DNA from 3 places in the Delftia sp. S65 genome. Region 3 is predicted to be linked to each of the others. Evidence: predicted binding sites of a transcription regulator. Region 3 holds the regulator's gene; each other region holds the start of a gene.
What was found. Region 3 encodes FNR, which switches genes on or off when oxygen is low (the NO sensors DNR and NnrR bind a similar motif). Its sites were predicted from a motif close to TTGATNNNNATCAA; they were not measured.
Positions count from the first base shown of each region.

Region 1 (5,852 bases), on a different contig from region 3:
CTGTTGTGTGCGCAGTTCTTCCGTGGCCGCGACTTCCGCGGCGGGGATGTAGTAGTCGCGCTTGTAGTTGAACGTGTGGATGATCGACGCCAGCACGGTGGCGGCGAACGACGCAATGGCCAGGGGCCACATGTGCCAGATCATCGCGAAGCCGAAGACCGTGGACAGCGCTGCGATCACGACGCCGGCGCCGGTGTTGGACGGCATGTGGACGGGCTTGAAGCCGGTCAGCGGACGCTGGTAGCCGTGCTTCTTCATGTCCCACCAGGCATCGATCTCATGCACCACGGGCGTGAAGGCGAAGTTGTACTGGGGAGGGGGCGAGGAGGTGGCCCACTCCAGCGTGCGGCCTTCCCATGGGTCGCCGGTCACGTCACGCAGCTGGTCGCGCTTGAAGTAGCTGACCACCAGCTGGATCAGGAAGCTGCCGATGCCCAGTGCCACCAGACCGGCGCCCAGGGCGGCGATCACGAACCAGATCTGCAGCGAGGGGTCCTCGAAGTGGTTGGCACGGCGTGTCACGCCCATCAGGCCCAGCACGTACAGCGGAGTGAAGGCGACCCAGAAGCCGACCAGCCAGAACCAGAACGAGCACTTGCCCCAGAACTCGTCGAGCTTGTAGCCGAAGGCCTTGGGGAACCAGAAGTTGATGCCGGCGAACACGCCGAACACCACGCCGCCGATGATCACGTTGTGGAAGTGGGCGATCAGGAACAGGCTGTTGTGCAGCACGAAGTCGGCCGGGGGAACGGCCAGCAGCACGCCGGTCATGCCGCCGATGGCGAACGTGCACATGAAGCCCACGGTCCACAGCATCGGCACCGTGAAGCGGATGCGGCCGCGGTACATGGTGAACAGCCAGTTGAAGATCTTGGCGCCCGTCGGGATCGAGATGATCATCGTCGTGATGCCGAAGAAGGTGTTCACGCTGGCGCCGGAGCCCATGGTGAAGAAGTGGTGCAGCCAGACCAGGTAGGACAGGATGGTGATACACACCGTCGCGTACACCATGGAGGTGTAGCCGAACAGGCGCTTGCGGCTGAAGGTGGAGACGATCTCCGAGAAGATGCCGAAGCAGGGCAGGATCAGGATGTAGACCTCGGGGTGGCCCCATATCCAGATCAGGTTCACGTACAGCATGGGGTTGCCGCCCAGCTCGTTCGTGAAGAAGTTCGTGCCGACGTAGCGGTCCAGCGACATCAGCACCAGGGCTGCGGTCAGGATGGGGAACGAGGCCACGATCAGCGCGTTGGTGCACAGGGCGGTCCAGGTGAAGACGGGCATCTTCATCAGGTTCATGCCGGGTGCGCGCATCTTGATGATGGTCACGATCAGGTTGATGCCTGACAGCGTGGTGCCGACGCCGGCCACCTGCAATCCCCAGATGTAGTAGTCAAGCCCGACCCCGGGGTTCTGCGCCCCCAGGTTGGACAGTGCCAGCCAGCCGGAGGTGGAGAACTCGCCCAGGAACAGCGAGATCATCACCAGCACGGCGCCGCCCGTGGTCATCCAGAAGCTGAAGTTGTTCAGGAACGGGAAGGACACGTCGCGGGCGCCGATCTGCAGCGGCACCAGATAGTTCATCAGGCCGGTCACGAAGGGCATGGCCACGAAGAAGATCATGATCACGCCGTGTGCCGTGAAGATCTGGTCGTAGTGGTGCGGAGGCAGGTAGCCCAGGTTGTCGCCGAAGGCCATGGCCTGCTGCAGGCGCATCATCAGCGCGTCGGCAAAGCCGCGCAGCAGCATGACCAGACCGAGGATCATGTACATGATGCCGATCTTCTTGTGGTCGATGCTGCACAGCCAGTCGCGCCACAGCGGGCCCCACAGGCGGAACTTGGTGAGCAGGCCCAGCACGGCAAGGCCGCCGAGCACCACGGCGATGAAGGTCGCCAGCACGATGGGCTCATGCGCCATCGGGATGGAGTCCCAAGTGATGCGTCCCAGCAGCCAGTGGGCCTGTGCCGGGGAGGTATGTTCAGACATATCGAGTCTCTTAGGTCGTGATGGGAGCGGGCGGCGGTCTGGCCGTCGTCCGCGTCCGCTAACTGCTTATTGCTGCGCAGCGGCTGCGGAGCCGTCGCGCTGGTCCAGGAAGGCCACGACGCGGTCGGCGTTTTGCACCGTGCACACATCCTGGGGCAGGTTCATGCCCACGGCCTTGAGATAGGCTTCGCCGCCGGCAGCGTCGATGGCCATCATGTGATGCATGCACATCTTGCCTTCTTCGACACAGCGGTTGAGCACCTTGTCGTACAGGCCTTCGTCCACCGTGGCGAAGCGCTCGACCGGGTTGCGCTCGCTGGGCTTGACCAGGTTCAGGTAGGTATCGCGCGTCAGGGCCTTGCCTTCGGACTTGGCCTTGGCAACCCACTGATCGAACTCTTCGTTGCTCAGGCCATGGAACTTGAACGTCATGCCCGAGAAGCCGGCGCCGCTGTAGTGCGATGCCAGGCCGTGGAACACGCCGGGCTTGTTGATCACGGCGTTCAGCTCGGTCTGCATGCCGGGCATGGCATAGATCATGCCGGCCAGGTCAGGCACGTAGAAGGAGTTCATCGTCGAGGTGGCGGTCAGCTTGAAGTGGATGGGACGATCCACGGGAGCGGCCAGCTCGTTGACGGTGGCGATGCCTTTTTCAGGGATGAAGAACAGCCACTTCCAGTCCATGGCCACGACCTGCACCTCCAGCGGCTTGACATCGGTGCTCAGCGGCTTGGTGGCCGAGACGCGGTCCAGCGGACGGTAGGGGTCGAGCTTGTGGGTGCTGATCCAGGTGATGGCGCCCAGCGCGATGATGATCATCAGCGGCACGGACCAGATCACCAGCTCCAGCGTGGTGGAGTGGTGCCATTCGGGGTCGTAGTGGGCCTCGGTGTTCGACTGGCGGTATTTCCAGGCGAAAAGCAGCGTGAGGATGATCACCGGGATGATGATGATCAGCATCAGCAAGGTGGCCGTGACCACCAGGTTGCCTTGCTGCGCGGCGATGTCGCCGGCGGGGTTGAGCACGACGGCTTTGCTGCAGCCAGTGAGACTGGCTGTCAAAGCGGCCGCGGTGAGCCACGCAGGCCCACGGAGTTCCTTGATTTTTAGCATGCTAGGGGCGCAACAAGAGCGCGTTTACATAGAAACGCGGATTACAAGATCCGGGCAAATGTATTACGAAGTATAAATTTGTCCATTGGACATTTTGTCCAACGTCAAGGAGAACCCGGGAACTTTCTGCTACCTGGGCGGGTGCACGGCATGTGCCTGGCGGTCCGGAGGCCGCATTTTCGCGTCGCGCGCAGCAGGACAAACACCGAGGCCGGTCGAGGTGGAAACCGCCTTGCGCCAGATCAAGCGAGGGCGTAGAACAGAGCTGTCAGTGAGACGAGACAAGGAGCATCCATCTATGAGCGGCCTCGACACAACTGCAAGCTTCCCCGGCGGAAGCTATGAGAGCAAAGAATCTCTGTCCCGCGCCGACACCCACGAAGATGTCACGCCCAACGAAATCGCCGTCGGCGTGATCATCGGGCGATCCTCGGAGTACTTCGACTTCTTCGTGTTCGGCATCGCCTGCGTGCTGGTCTTCCCGGCACTGCTGTTTCCCTACCTTTCCAAGCTCGACGGCACGCTGATGTCGTTCGCCATCTTCTCGCTGGCCTTCGTGGCCCGGCCGCTGGGCACGGCGCTGTCCATGGCCGTGCAGCGGCGCTGGGGGCGGGCGACCAAGCTGACGCTGGCGCTGTTTCTACTGGGCGTGTGCACCGTGGGCATGGCCTTCCTGCCCAGCTACCAGCAGGCGGGGGTGAACGCCATCATCGTGCTGGCGCTGCTGCGCATAGGCCAGGGCATTGCGCTGGGCGGCTCGTGGGACGGCCTGCCGTCGCTGCTGGCCATGTCGGCGCCCAAGAACCGGCGCGGCTGGTATTCGATGATGGGCCAGTTGGGCGCGCCGCTGGGCTTCGTGCTCGCGGCAGGGCTGTTTGCCTTCATCTACGCCCATGTGGGAGCCGACGAGTTCCTCAGCTGGGGCTGGCGCTATCCCTTCTGCGTGGCCTTTGCCATCAACGTCGTGGCACTGTTTGCCCGGCTGCGCCTGGTCGTGGGCCAGTCCTACACCGAACTGCTGCAGCAGCGTGAGCTGGAGCCCATGGGCGTGCTGCCGCTGATGCGCGACGAGGGTCGCAACGTGGTGATCGGCGCGTTTGCCGCCCTGGCCAGCTTTGCGCTGTTCCACCTGGTGACCATCTTCCCGCTGTCCTGGATCTCGCTGTATTCGGACCAGTCGGTGACCCATGTGCTCGGGGTGCAGATCGTGGGTGCCTTCTGTGCGGCTGCCGCCATCATGGTCTCGGGCTGGCTGGCCGACCGTGTGGGCCGGCGCAACACGCTGGGCACCATGGCCTGCCTGATCGGCATCTTCAGCTTCCTGGCGCCCTGGCTGCTGGGCAGCGGAACGATGGGGAACAACGTGTTCATCATCGTCGGCTTCATCCTGCTGGGCCTGTCCTATGGCCAGGCGGCAGGCACGGTGACGTCCAACTTCCCCTCACGCTATCGCTACACGGGTGCCGCGCTGTCCTCGGACATGGCCTGGCTGGTGGGCGCGGCATTCGCTCCGCTGGTGGCCCTGGGCGTGTCCTCGCGCTTCGGACTGGTGGCGCTGGGGATCTATCTGCTGTCGGGTGCGCTGTGCACGCTGGCGGCGCTGGGCATCAACCGCGCCATCGAGACGCGCGACTGAACGGGCGCAGCAAATCAAAGGCCGGCTCTGCCGGCCTTTTTCGTTGCGCCTCCGCCTCAGGGGTTTTCACCGTAGCGCTGCTTGAAGTCGAATTCGAGCCTGTCGCAGTCCTGCACCGATTCAAACTGCTGCGTCTTGCGCTCGGCCTCTGGCCGCGCGGTTTCCTTGCGGCAGATCTTGATGGTTTCGCGCTCCACCCAGCGCGCCTCGCCTTCGGGCGTGGACAGCAACTGGCCAGCCAGCATGAGCACAGCGAAGAAGGCCACGGGCAGGCCGATGAGCCAGGGCACGATGCGGCTTTTTGGCGGCTTGGGCGATTTCGGCGGTGTTGGCGGTTTGGCCGGATCGGATCCGTTGGCGCTGGCAGCGGGGGCCGGTTCGCTGGAATGGGGCTCGGGTGTCTGTGGTTGCGCCATGGTGTGCTTGCTGTGGTTCCGGCTGGCGATTATCCAGGGCGCCCATCGCGCGCAGTCTGAGCGGGATCAGGGAACGGCGAGATCGCCTGTGCTAGCCATCTCCCCCATCTCCTGCACCAGCCATTTCTCCAGCGCAAGAATGTCGGCCCTGCGGCCCGGATGGGGCGCCACCCGCAGCTGCAGGCGCCGTGGACCGGCCAGTCGCGTGCCGCTGTTGCGCGCGCATGTCAGCGATCCGGTCAGTGACGGGTTGGAGATCGTGCTCAAGGGCGGGCAAATGGGAGGAGAGGCCTTCTTTGGCCACGTGCGTGATGGAGGCCAGGCAGGGCTCGCTGCTGCAACCATGGGGCAAACCTATAATGCGCGTTGGTCCCGACGGGACACCCTCCCGCCAGGGGCAGCGCCCCGCGTGCGCGCTCCGAACTCCTAGACACCATGAGCACACCCACTTTCACCGTTGCCGACATTCGCAAGAGCTTTCTGGACTTTTTCGCATCCAAGGGCCACACCATCGTGGAGTCGAGCCCCCTGGTGCCCGGCAACGATCCGACGCTGATGTTCACCAACTCGGGCATGGTCCAGTTCAAGGACGTGTTCCTGGGCACCGACAAGCGCCCCTACAAGCGCGCCACCTCGGTGCAGACCTGCCTGCGCGCAGGCGGCAAGCACAACGATCTGGAAAACGTGGGCTACACGGC
Region 1 covers NZ_JACVUR010000035.1:1,196-7,047, forward strand. The annotation lists gene cyoB (cytochrome o ubiquinol oxidase subunit I) at 1-1,989, opposite strand, end outside; gene cyoA (ubiquinol oxidase subunit II) at 2,056-3,102, opposite strand; gene IAE24_RS22725 (MFS transporter) at 3,401-4,738, shown strand; gene IAE24_RS22730 (hypothetical protein) at 4,795-5,154, opposite strand; gene IAE24_RS22735 (hypothetical protein) at 5,221-5,421, opposite strand; gene alaS (alanine--tRNA ligase) at 5,590-5,852, shown strand, end outside.
Region 1: cyoA (ubiquinol oxidase subunit II) is a predicted target of FNR. The motif match lies at 3,197-3,210, and genes of this name have one in related genera.

Region 2 (5,852 bases), on a different contig from region 3:
TCTGCTGGCGCCTGTGCTGTTCCTGTCCGTGGGCGACTCGCCAACGGGTGGTGGCGCCGTGCTGCTGGTCTGGGGCCTGGCCTACGGCGGCGTATCGGTGGGACTGATGACCTGGATGATGCAGGCTGCGCCACGCGCCGTGGAAATTGCCACGGCGCTGTACGTGGGCGTCTTCAACATCGGTATTGCGCTGGGCTCATGGGCAGGCGGCCAGTTGGTCGATGGCTGGGGGCTGCACGCCACGCTCTGGCTGTCTGGCGGCTTGGCCGCTGCGGCCTTGCTGCTGTCTGCGGCCATGGGATTGGTTGGGCGAAATGGACCGGTCGCAGCCTGATGGCCATGAGGCCGTTAACCCCCCGTTAATTCCCCGCTGCCAGCATCCACGACCTGTCAGCCTGCATGGCTGAAACTCCTTGCCCATGCATCTCCGGTCATCCCCTCTTCTTTCGTCCTTCCTGCCCTTGCTTGCTGGCCTGCTGCTGGCGCCTTCGCCTGTTCTTGCCGGAGCGGCAGAGCCTGGCGGGCCGTCAGCGCTATCGGCGCTGGGCGCCTGGCTGCACCTGCCTGCCAGCCTGGCGCTGGGGCCGCTGGTCCTGCCGATGGGCGTGGTGGTGGCCATGCTGGCCTGGCTGCTGGCGCAGTGGCTGGCGCGCAGGAATGAAAGGCGCACGGGCCAGGCCGTGGATGCGCTGCTGTGGCAAAGCACCCTGGCCGGCCTGCTGGCGGCGCGCCTAGCCTATGTCGCGCAGTGGTGGACAGAGTACGCGCCGGCCCCCGGGGATTGGAGCGGGATGCCGGCCTTCGCAGGCCGTGTCGTCGATATCCGCGACGGGGGATGGAACCTCTGGGCCGGTCTGCTGGCCGCGCTGCTGTACATGCTGTGGCGCAGCCGCCGCTCCCCGGTGCTGCGCCGCGCCACAGGGCTGGCGCTGGGCGCGGGGGCGGCCCTGCTGGTGCTGGGCAGCCTGCTGCAGGCGCTGCCCTCCGCAGATGCACCGGCCCTGCCGGCCTTCACCCTGGTCAACGGGCAGGCGCAGCCGGTCTCGCTGCAGCAGCTGCAGCAGGCCGATGGCAAGCCCATGGTGATCAACCTCTGGGCCACCTGGTGCCCGCCCTGCCGGCGCGAGATGCCGGTGCTGGCCCAGGCCCAGCAGCAGCGGCCCGATGTGCGCTTCATCTGGATCAACCAGGGCGAGTCTGCCGAGGCCGTGATGGGCTACCTGCGGCGCGAGCAGGCGACGGCCCCGCTGCCGCTGGCCCAGGTGCTGTTCGACCCGCAGCAGCAGGCCGGCCGGCACTGGCGCCAGCGGGGCCTGCCTTCCACCTATTTCTATGGCGCCGACGGCCGGCTGTGCGGCATGCGCATGGGCGAGCTGTCGCGCGCCAGCCTGGCCCAGCATCTGAAGGAATGTTCATGAGCGCTTCCCCCCTGTTTCCCCTGCCTGCACTGGCAGGAGCCCTGGCCCTGTCGGCAGCCTTGGCCCTGCCGGCTGCGGCGTCCGAGCTGCCATCGGAGGATTTCCTGGCCCAGCAGGGACTGACCCTGGTGGGACCGCTGCCGGCCGTGGGCGGACTCAAGGCCTGGGCCGCCTACCGCGACCGCCAGCCCGTGCCCATCTACCGCATGCCTGACGGCAAGCACTGGGTGCTGGGCACGGTGATCGACGCCCAGGGCCGCGACGTGAACGCCCAGGCCCTGCAGGCCGCCGTGCAAAAGCCCATGGGCGAGCAGCTGTGGAGCGATGTGCAGCGCGCCCAGTCCATACCGGATGGCCGCGCCGACGCGCCGCGCACGGTCTATGTGTTCACCGACCCCAACTGCCCCTATTGCAACCAGCTGTGGAACGATGCCCGGCCCTGGGTGGAGAGCGGCCAGGTGCAGTTGCGCCACATTCTGGTGGGCATCCTCAAGCCCAGCAGCGAGGGCAAGGCCGCCGCCTTGCTGACCGCGCGCCAGCCCGAGCAGGCCCTGGCCGAGCACGCACGCGCCTATGCCAAGGCCGGCCGCGCCAGCGCAGAGGGCGCGGGCGCCACGCCGCTGGCCCCGGTGCCGCAGGCCACGCGGCAGGTGCTGGCCAACCATGCCTCGCTGATGTCCACCTGGGGCCTGCGTGCCACGCCGGCCCTGGTCTGGAAGGATGACAAGGGGCTGGTGCAGGTGCGCACCGGCCTGCCGCCGGGCCTGCTGGAAGAGGTCATGGGGCCGCGTGGCAGGAAATGACGAGGACGACCATGAGCACAAGCCGTTCTCCCGCCGCTTCCACCGCCTCCAACGACTGGAGCGACCTGTTCCCCGCCCGGCCGGATGCGCCGCCGCTGCGCATCGTGCTGCATGCGCCCACACCCGGCGCCCTGGCCCGTGCACGCAGCAATCTGGCCAACCTGCGCCAGGACCGGCCCGGTGCCGAGGTCCGCATCGTCATCAACGGCCCGGCCGTCGAGGCGCTGCTGGACGCCGCGCCGGGCACGCCGCAGCATCTGGATGCGGACGCCCTGGCCCATGCGCTGGTCTGCCCGAACACGCTCAGGAAGCTGGGCCGCGAGGCGCCTGCCGGCATGCGCGTGCTGCCGCAGGGCGGCATCGAGTCACTGGCCCTGCTGCAGCAGTCGGCCTGGTGCTACGTGCGCTGCTGAGCGGCCTGCGCCAGCGAGGCCAGGCAGCGCGCCTGCCATTGGTATTCAGGCTCGAACGATTCCCGGTCCGTGACGGCGCCGTGGCCGCCCTCGCCATAGACCATGGCGTAGGCCGCATAGTCGGCCGCCTGCAGCGCCCGGCCCGCCAGCCCATGGGCCGTGGCATAGGTGGCGGACACGGCGGCATGGCCGCAGCCGTCGAGGGAGCGCGATCCCTGGTGGTGGTTGGCCAGGCTGGCCGCCTCGCGGGCCAGGCGGTCCAGCTCCTGCCTGTCGATCTGGCCGTCCAGGTAGCGGCGAAGGCCTTGTGCGCAGCGGATGACGTCCGGGTCTTCCAGCAGGTGCGCGATGCGGTCCACGCAGGCCTGTGTGAATTGCAGCCTCAGGTGCTCGCCGGCTTCGGCGGCAAGGTCCAGTTCCGAAGCAAGGCTGTTCAGGGCATGGTTCATGGAGAACTCCTTGGCAGTGGCGACACAAGCAGCGTAGACCGGGGCCGCGCACGGAAACAAGAGGGTGATTTCCGATACGCGCCCTGCATTCCCGAGGAATGCAGTCACCCTGTTAACCCCGTCTTAATCCCTGCGCCACACGCTATGGACTGCCTTGGGCGCCTGTCCATGGCAGGCAGTCGGTGGCACTTTGCAAGCACTCTGCAGGCACTTGGAAAGCCCATTGCTTGACTCACATCAAGCCGCCAAAGCCCTGAATTTCATATATTAAATTCAATATAAAAAGCATATTTTTAATGCTTTATTGAGTTTGAGCGACCACCCTCCGTGGCCGCAGGACGATGAAAGACAGGCCATGCCAAAAACATCCCGCGCCGGCAGCGGCTGCAACGACTGCAGCTGCAAGCCCTCCTCCCAGGACATCCCCGCCCGCACCGCCGCCCATGCGCAGCCCGCCGCCGGCAAGCGCGGCTTCCTGCAGGACCTGCTGGCCGCCGCCATGGCGGCCGTGGCCCTGCCCGTGGCGGCGGCCGCGCCCGGCACCACGGGTTTCCAGCCACCGCGCCGCCCCGGCGAGGCCGGCAGGCGCTACGGCATGCTGGTGGATCTGCGCCGCTGCATAGGCTGCCAGGCCTGCACGGTGAGCTGCTCCATGGAGAACCTGCCGCCGCTGGGCCAGTTCCGCACCACGGTGCTGCAGTACGAGGTGCAGCACGCGGGCAACGAGGACCTGCCGCCGGCCATGCTCAACCTGCCGCGCCTGTGCAACCACTGCGACAACCCGCCCTGCGTGCCGGTCTGCCCGGTGCAGGCCACCTTCCAGCGCAGCGACGGCATCGTGCTGGTGGACAACGAGCGCTGCGTGGGCTGCGGCTACTGCGTGCAGGCCTGCCCCTATGACGCACGCTTCATCAACCACGAGACGCAGACCGCCGACAAGTGCACCTTCTGCGAGCACCGCCTGGAGGCCGGACTGCTGCCGGCCTGCGTGGAAAGCTGCGTGGGCGGCGCCCGCGTGATCGGCGACCTCAACGACGAGGGCAGCGAGATCCGCCAGCGCATGCGCGAGCACGCCAAGGACCTCAAGGTGCTCAAGCCCGCCATGGGCACGGACCCGCATGTGTACTACCTGGGATTGCCCGACGCCTTCGTCGACGGCGTGGACGGGCAGGCCAGCGTGCGGCTGGTCACTTCCCACTGAACGCAAGGAGCACCCCATGCACATCGTCGAACTCCTGACCCCCGCCTACGAATCGGCCTGGCTGCCCTGGGCCGTGCAGTACTTCTTCCTGGCCGGCATTGCCACGGGCGCCGCCCTGCTGGCCGCCGCCTGCGCCTGGGCGCCTCGCGGCAGCGCCATGGCGCGCCTGCTGCCGGCCGCCGTGCTGGTGCTGGCCGTCAGCGCCATCGCCGCGCCCGTGTCGCTGCTGGCCGACCTGCACCAGCCTGCGCGCTTCTGGCATTTCTATGCGCACTTCACGCCGTGGTCGTGGATGTCGGTGGGCGCCCTGCTGCTGCCGGTCTTCGTGGGACTGGCGCTGGCCTTCGTGCTGGCCTGGTGGCTGGGCCGGCCGCAGTGGCTGCGCTGGCTGGCACCGCTGCTGGCCGTGTCGGCGCTGACCATCACCGCCTATACCGGCGCCGAGCTGATGGCCGTGCGCTCGCGCCCGCTGTGGAACACGCTGTGGGTGCCGCTGAACCTGGCACTCACGGGCTGGCTGGCCACGGTGGGCTGCATGCTGGTGACGGCGCGCTTTCTGCCCGCCCGCCACCGCCCCGATGCCGGCGCCCTGCAGGCCCTGCGCGTGCTGGGCCTGGCGCTGGCGCTGTGCCTGCTGGCCATGGTGGCGGTCTGGGCCGTTGCCGGCTGGCTGGGCCAGGGCCGCTCCTTCCAGGCGGCGCTGCAGCTGTGGCAGCAGTTTCCGGTCTGGCGCCTGAGCATGCTGGGCTCGGCCGTGGCCGGTGCCGCCTTGCTGTGGGCCCTGGTGCGGGGTGGGCATCGCATGGCCTGCCCGCGCTACACGCTGGCCCTGGGGCTGGGCCTGGCCGCCGCGGCCTGGGCCTTCCGCTGGGCGCTGTTCATGGGCGTGCAAGGCGTGCCCAAGTACGGCGCGGGCCTGTACATCTACCACATGCCGCTGGGCGGCGACGGCCTGCTGGGCATGCTGGGCGTGGCCGGCCTGTGCATTGCACTGGTGACGCTGGCCACCTGGGCGCTGGAGCTGTTTCCCGCGCGCTCGGCCGCGGCCCGCGCCCTCTGACACCGCCGCCCTGACGACCCCTCACCCATTCACGGAGCGCGGCCCGCCACCGGCCGGCCGCGCCACAGAAAGCCTTTCATGACCGACAAGAAGAAACTCCCCCAAGCTCCCGAAGATTCCCTGGATGCCGAGGCCACACGCCGCCGCCTGCTGCTGCGCGGCGGACTCACCGCCGGTGGGCTGGCCGCCTTTGCGGCCGGCTACGGCGAGACGCTGGCACGTGGCGCCAAAGGCCTGGTGACAGGCACCTCGGGCACGCCCACGGCCAGCGCCACGCGCGGCAATTCGCTGACGCCGGAGTTCCGCATCGACCCGGCCACGGGCGCGCTCGCCACCCAGCCCGGCCAGGTGGTCAGCCCCTCCAGCTGCCTGGGCTGCTGGACGCAGTGCGGCGTGCGCGTGCGTGTCGATACCGCCAGCAACCGCATCCTGCGCGTGGCAGGCAACCCCTACCACCCGCTGGCCACCACGCGCCCTGCCGCCATGGAAGAACCCGTGCGCGAGGTCT
Region 2 covers NZ_JACVUR010000013.1:83,070-88,921, reverse strand. The annotation lists gene IAE24_RS13720 (MFS transporter) at 1-334, shown strand, start outside; gene IAE24_RS13715 (TlpA family protein disulfide reductase) at 462-1,418, shown strand; gene dsbG (thiol:disulfide interchange protein DsbG) at 1,415-2,221, shown strand; gene IAE24_RS13705 (DsrE family protein) at 2,233-2,634, shown strand; gene IAE24_RS13700 (hypothetical protein) at 2,619-3,083, opposite strand; gene dsrO (sulfate reduction electron transfer complex DsrMKJOP subunit DsrO) at 3,439-4,284, shown strand; gene nrfD (NrfD/PsrC family molybdoenzyme membrane anchor subunit) at 4,301-5,344, shown strand; gene IAE24_RS13685 (tetrathionate reductase subunit A) at 5,423-5,852, shown strand, end outside.
Region 2: dsrO (sulfate reduction electron transfer complex DsrMKJOP subunit DsrO) is a predicted target of FNR. The motif match lies at 3,311-3,324, and genes of this name have one in related genera.

Region 3 (5,852 bases):
CCCGGCGTATGCCCAGCTCGGGAAACAGCTCCAGCGCCAGCACGGGCGCCTGCGCGGCCGGCACGCCGGCATCGTGCACCATCACCGAGGGCTTGAGCGGGCGTGATGCATTCACGGACATGACCATGGCATGGCGCCCGTCGGTCAGCTCCACCACCGAGCCCGGGGGGAACACACCCATCATGCGGATGAAGCCATTGAGCACGGGCGCGGCGAACTTGTCGCGCAGCCGACTGAACAGCATGGACAGGGCCTCGTGCGGCGTATGCGGCGTCTGTGCATCGCCAGGATTGCACAGGCGATCGTAGCTGTTGACCAGGGCCAGGATCTGGCCCGTGAGTTCCATGTCTTCGGCCACCAGGCTCAGCGGGAACCCCGTGCCGTCGGCCCATTCATGGTGCTGGGCGATGGCCGTGGTGACCTGGGCCGACAGGCCCATGCGCATGGCAATGGCCACGGATTCGCCCACATGGCGCTCGTAGCGCTCGCGCAGGGCGTCGGGCACGGAAGGCTCCAGGGCCAGGCCGTGCATGCCTTCGACACCGGCCACGGGCTTGCCCGCGTCATGCAGCAGCGCCGCCAGGCCCAGGTCGCGCAGCAGCGATTCCTGCAGGCCCAGGGCCCGGCCCAGCAGCAGGCTGAGCACGGTCACGTTGACGGCATGCACGCTCTGGCTGCTGCCCACGCCATCGGACAGCAGGTGAATGGCCACGTCCTGCGGGCCCGCCAGTTCGGCCAGGCAGCCATCGACCAGGGCCTCGGTGGGCATGCGCGCCTGCTCGGGCGCGCTGGCAATGGTGGTCTCTATGGCCACATAGCCGCGCTCCACCTTCTGAAAGCGCGCATTGCAATCCTCCAGCCGGCCGCGCCAGTCGGGCACGGACAGCAGCAGCGGTGCTGGAGCAGGTTCGGTGGGTGCAGGCTCGGGGGCCACCACGACGGGCGGCAGCTCCTGCGGCGGCGGGGTGCGCACCTCGGCGGGCCAGGTGTCGCTTTTGTGCGGGACACAGCGCACCACCTCCAGGCCCAGGGATTTCAGGGTCTGGATCTGTGCGCTGGAGGTGATCTTGAAGCTGCTGACCGGAAAGGGATGGTTCAGCCACCCAACATCGAGCTGGACAAACATGCCCGGACGGAGGTCTCGGATATCGATGAGGACGGAATGGTTCACGCGCGGCAACGGCCCCGAGGCTGAAGGAATCGGCAATATGTAAGCCGATGATTCGGGCATTATCTCCAGTTCTGAGGGCCTCGCAGCCAATCCGCGACCCCAGGTGCCAAGTCTGGCCTCAGCTGTTGCTCAACGGCACCAGAGGCTGGGCTTGTAGATCAGGTCCATCCACAGCGCCCAGACGGCCACGCCCACCAGCATCAGGCCGGCCAGGCGCGTGCCCCATTCGGCGCGCAGGCCGTTCAGGCGCTGCCGGCCCAGCCGCCACAGCCAGGGGCCGGCCACCAGCCACAGGCCGCTGCCCACGCCAAAGGCCGCCATGGCCAGCGCGCCCTGCAGCGGGCCGCCGCTGAGCGCGGCGACCAGCACGGCCGAATACAGCAGTCCGCAAGGCATGAGCGCCCAGGCATAGCCTGCCGCCAGCGTGCCGCCCGGCGCCGACACCCAGGGCTGCACGCGCCGCCAGGCGGCGCGGCCGGCTGACTCCAGCCAGGCGGGCTGGCGGGCCTGCACCATCATGGCCAGGCCCCAGGCCATCACGGCGACATGGGTCAGCATCCAGAACGGCTGCAGCGCCGTGGTCTGGCTGGTGAGCCAGGACAGGCTCTCCATGGCCAGGGCCGAGGCAGCGCCCAGGCTGGCATAACCGGCCAGACGGCCGCCGTGGAACAGCGCCGTGCGCAGCCACAGTCGGCTTTGCAATCCATGCACGGCCACCACCTGCGAGCCGCCGCCCTGCCCCGCCCCGCCCGTGACCACGCCGCAGGGCGCAGCGCACATGGCAAGGCAATGGGGCCCGCCGACGAGCCCCATGATCAAAGCGGTCCAGAGCAGCGACAACAGCATGGGGCCTAGATGATCCTCGAAAACCGCGCCCGGTTCTTGTCCGCCTGCAGATATCGGTCAAACAGCATGGCCACGCCGCGCACGAAGTACCAGCCCATGGGAGTGACCTGGAAGCCCTCGTCGCTGATCTGCACCAGGCCCTTGGCCTGCAGGTCCTCCAGGGCCGCCATCTCGGGCGCGAAGTACTCGCGAAAGCCCAGCAGCCAGGCCTGCTCCATGGGCTCGAACAGCACGGCGCCCTGGCACATGATGGCCATGATGACGGCGCGGCGCACCAGGTCGTCGCGCGACAGCGCCAGGCCCCGCACCACGGGCAGGTGGCTGGCGTCGATGGCGTCGTAGTACTCCTCCAGCGTCTTGGCGTTCTGGCTGTAGCTGGCACCCACCTTGCCGATGGCCGAAACGCCCAGCGCAATCAGGTCGCAGTCGGGCTGGGTGCTGTAGCCCTGGAAGTTGCGGTGCAGCCGGCCCTGGCGCTTGGCCACGGCCAGCGAGTCCTCCGGCAGGGCGAAGTGGTCCATGCCCACATAGACATAGCCACCGTCCATGAACGCGGCGATGGAACGCGACAGCATGGCCAGCTTGTCGGCCCCCTGGGGCAGATCCTCGGCCGCAATGCGCCGCTGCGGCTTGAAGCGCTCGGGCAGGTGGGCATAGGCATAGAGCGCGATGCGGTCGGGCCGCAGCGCGTTGACCTGGGCCAGCGTGCGCTCGAAGGATTCGGGCGTCTGCTTGGGCAGGCCGTAGATCAGGTCCACGTTGATGGAGGCAAAGCCCAGCTGCCGCGCGGCCGCCACCAGCTCGAACACCTGCTCGGCCGGCTGCACGCGGTGCACGGCGATCTGCACCTGCTCGTCGAAGTCCTGCACGCCGAAGCTCAGGCGATTGAAGCCCAGCTCCTTGAGCACGGCCAGGCGCTCGACGCTGACGGTGCGCGGATCGACCTCGATGGAGTACTCGCCACCCGGCTCCAGCTTGAAATGCTCGCGCAACAGGCCCATCAGCGTGCGCAGCTCGTCGTCGGAGAAGAAGGTGGGCGTGCCGCCGCCCAGGTGCAGCTGGCTGACGGTCTGGCCCTTGCCGCAATGGGCCGTGTGCAAGGCCATCTCGCGCGCCAGGTAGTCCAGGTAGACGGCGGCGCGATCGTGGTGGCGCGTCACGATCTTGTTGCAGGCGCAGTAATAGCAAAGCGACTCGCAAAAGGGCACGTGCACATACAGCGACAAAGGCATGGCACGCGCTGCGGTACTCGATTTGCGTTGTTGCAGCGCCAGGATATAGTCCTCTGCACCAAAGGCCTCGACAAAGCGGTCGGCGGTAGGGAACGAGGTGTATCGGGGCCCCGGTACGTCAAAGCGACGCAGCAGCTCTGGGGTGACAGCGGTCATGGGTTTTTTCCTCTAATACCTCGACTGTGCCGCAGCACATCGGTCATGTCCTTGACTCATATCAAGAGTTGTTTGAGGGACTGCTGCGACAATTTGATCCAACTCATCGCAATCCACGAGGTCACCGCCGGCACGCTGTGTGCCGCTGATGTTTATCACTCCATGAACCTTCAGACCATCAAAGCCTCCTGCTCCAACTGCAACCTGCGCGAACTGTGCATGCCCATGGGCCTGGATGCCGAGCAGATGCAGCGCATCGACGACATCGTGGCCACGCGCCGCAAGGTCAAGCGCGGAGGCCTGCTGTTTCGCAACGGCGAGACATTCACCTCGCTGTACGCCATCCGCACCGGCTTCTTCAAGACCTGCGTGGCCACCGAGGACGGACGCGACCAGGTCACAGGCTTTCAGATGGCCGGCGAGATCATCGGCCTGGACGGCATCGTCAACGACCACCACACCTGCGATGCCGTCGCGCTGGAAGACGCCGAAGTCTGCGTCATGCCCTTCGACAAGCTGGAAGACCTGTCGCGCGAGGTCACGGCCCTGCAAAACCATGTGCACAAGGTCATGAGCCGCGAGATCGTGCGCGAGCACGGCGTGATGCTGCTGCTGGGCAGCATGCGCGCCGAAGAGCGCCTGGCCGCCTTCGTGCTCAACCTCGTGCAGCGCCTGCATGCACGGGGCTTTTCCAAGTCCGAACTGGTGCTGCGCATGACGCGCGAGGAAATCGGCAGCTACCTGGGCCTGAAGCTGGAGACGGTGAGCCGCACCTTCTCCAAGTTCGCGGACGACAACATCATCGAGGTGCGCCAGCGCCATCTGCGCATCCTGGACACGGAGGCGCTCAAGCGCATCGTCAACAGCCAGCAGTGCCAGTGAGGCTGCAAGGGCGGCAAGCATTCATCCGCCAATGAACAAGGCCCGCGACAGCGGGCCTTGTTCATTGCGGCGGGCTCTCGCTCAGTCCCGCCCCAGCCCCTGCATGGCCAGGTCCGGGTCGGGCTCGGAGACCACGCCGTCATTGAGATCGCGGGCCGAGCAGCCCAGCATGGTGGTCATCAGGCTGGAGAGCATGGTCACGCCCCAGAAGGCGAAGAAGGCCAGCGTGTAGATGCCCTGGCGCGACCAGCCCAGGTCGCCGAGCCAATGCAGCTCCAGCGGGTCCACAAAGGCAAAAACCAGCATCTCCATCACGGCGGCTGCCAGAAAGGCAGGCCAGGCAATCCACATCCAGCGTTGGGCCAACATCAGCGATCTCCTTGTGCTGTCGAGGGGTCGCCTTCATTGTGCGCCGCGCCAACGCATGGCGCCAAGCCCCGCAGCGCCCTGCACGCCTGTAGGAAACCCTCACCCGTCGCGCATGCCGGAGATGCGATCCGCCATGCAAAAAGGCCGCGACTGCGGCCTCTTGCAGGGGTGCACGGCGATCAGCGGTCCGTGGGGTGATCGTGCGCGGGCGTAGCCGCATGGTTGCGGCCGGTGACGGCGGGCGCCATGCTCTTGGGCACTTCGCGCACGCCATCGGCACGCTCGTTGATCGTGATGCCGTTGCGGTAGTAGTCGGGGTCGATCACGGGATCGGCGCCATTGATGGCGATGATGGCCGTGATCACGGCAGCGACCACCACGGCCGCCGGGCCGGCCACCACCAGCCAGACATGGCCGAACCTCCACCAGGGCTTGCCGGCGTCGGGGTGCGAGGGAGCCTGCGCGGGCGCGGAAACTGCGGGACTGGAAGACATGGGAAACCTCTTTCTTTCAGGCGGCAGGCGCGGACCGTGCCGCGCCTGCCAGGAACATCACCGGGGCACCAGGAAGACGGCCTTTTCGGACGCGCGTCCCGCGCCTGAATGCACGGCATCGATATCGAAGAATACGGTGTGCGAGCCCGGCTCGGCCGAACCGTAGGGAATCTGCAGTCGCGCCGCAATGCCGCGCGTCTCGGCCGGGCCGACCTCGACTTCCTGCTCGGACGCCAGCTCCAGCCCATCGAGGCCATGGGCGCTGATGCGGTAGCGCTGGGCCTGCTCGGTGGCATTCATGATCTGCAGGCGGTAGACATTCTCCAGCTTGCCGCCCGCCACGATGCGCGACAGCGAGGCGCGGTCGCGGATCACGTCCACCTTGACCGACTGGCGCAACGCCAGGCTCACGATCATGGCCACGCTCAAGCCGATCAGCACGGCCGAGTAGATCAGCACGCGCGGACGGAAGATGCGGCGCAACACCTGGGCACGCCGCCACAGGCCGGCCATGGCGTTCTGCGTGGTCAGGCGGATCAGGCCGCGCGGGTACTCCATCTTGTCCATGATGGAATTGCAGGCGTCTATGCACAGGCCGCAGCCAATGCATTCGTATTGCAGGCCGTTGCGGATGTCGATGCCCACGGGGCAGACCTGCACGCACATCTTGCAGTCGATGCAGTCGCCCAGGCCCTGGGCCTT
Region 3 covers NZ_JACVUR010000012.1:109,487-115,338, forward strand. The annotation lists gene IAE24_RS13110 (HD-GYP domain-containing protein) at 1-1,231, opposite strand, end outside; gene IAE24_RS13115 (sulfite exporter TauE/SafE family protein) at 1,301-2,017, opposite strand; gene hemN (oxygen-independent coproporphyrinogen III oxidase) at 2,023-3,405, opposite strand; gene fnr (fumarate/nitrate reduction transcriptional regulator Fnr) at 3,568-4,287, shown strand; gene IAE24_RS13130 (hypothetical protein) at 4,369-4,656, opposite strand; gene IAE24_RS13135 (FixH family protein) at 4,836-5,150, opposite strand; gene ccoG (cytochrome c oxidase accessory protein CcoG) at 5,208-5,852, opposite strand, start outside.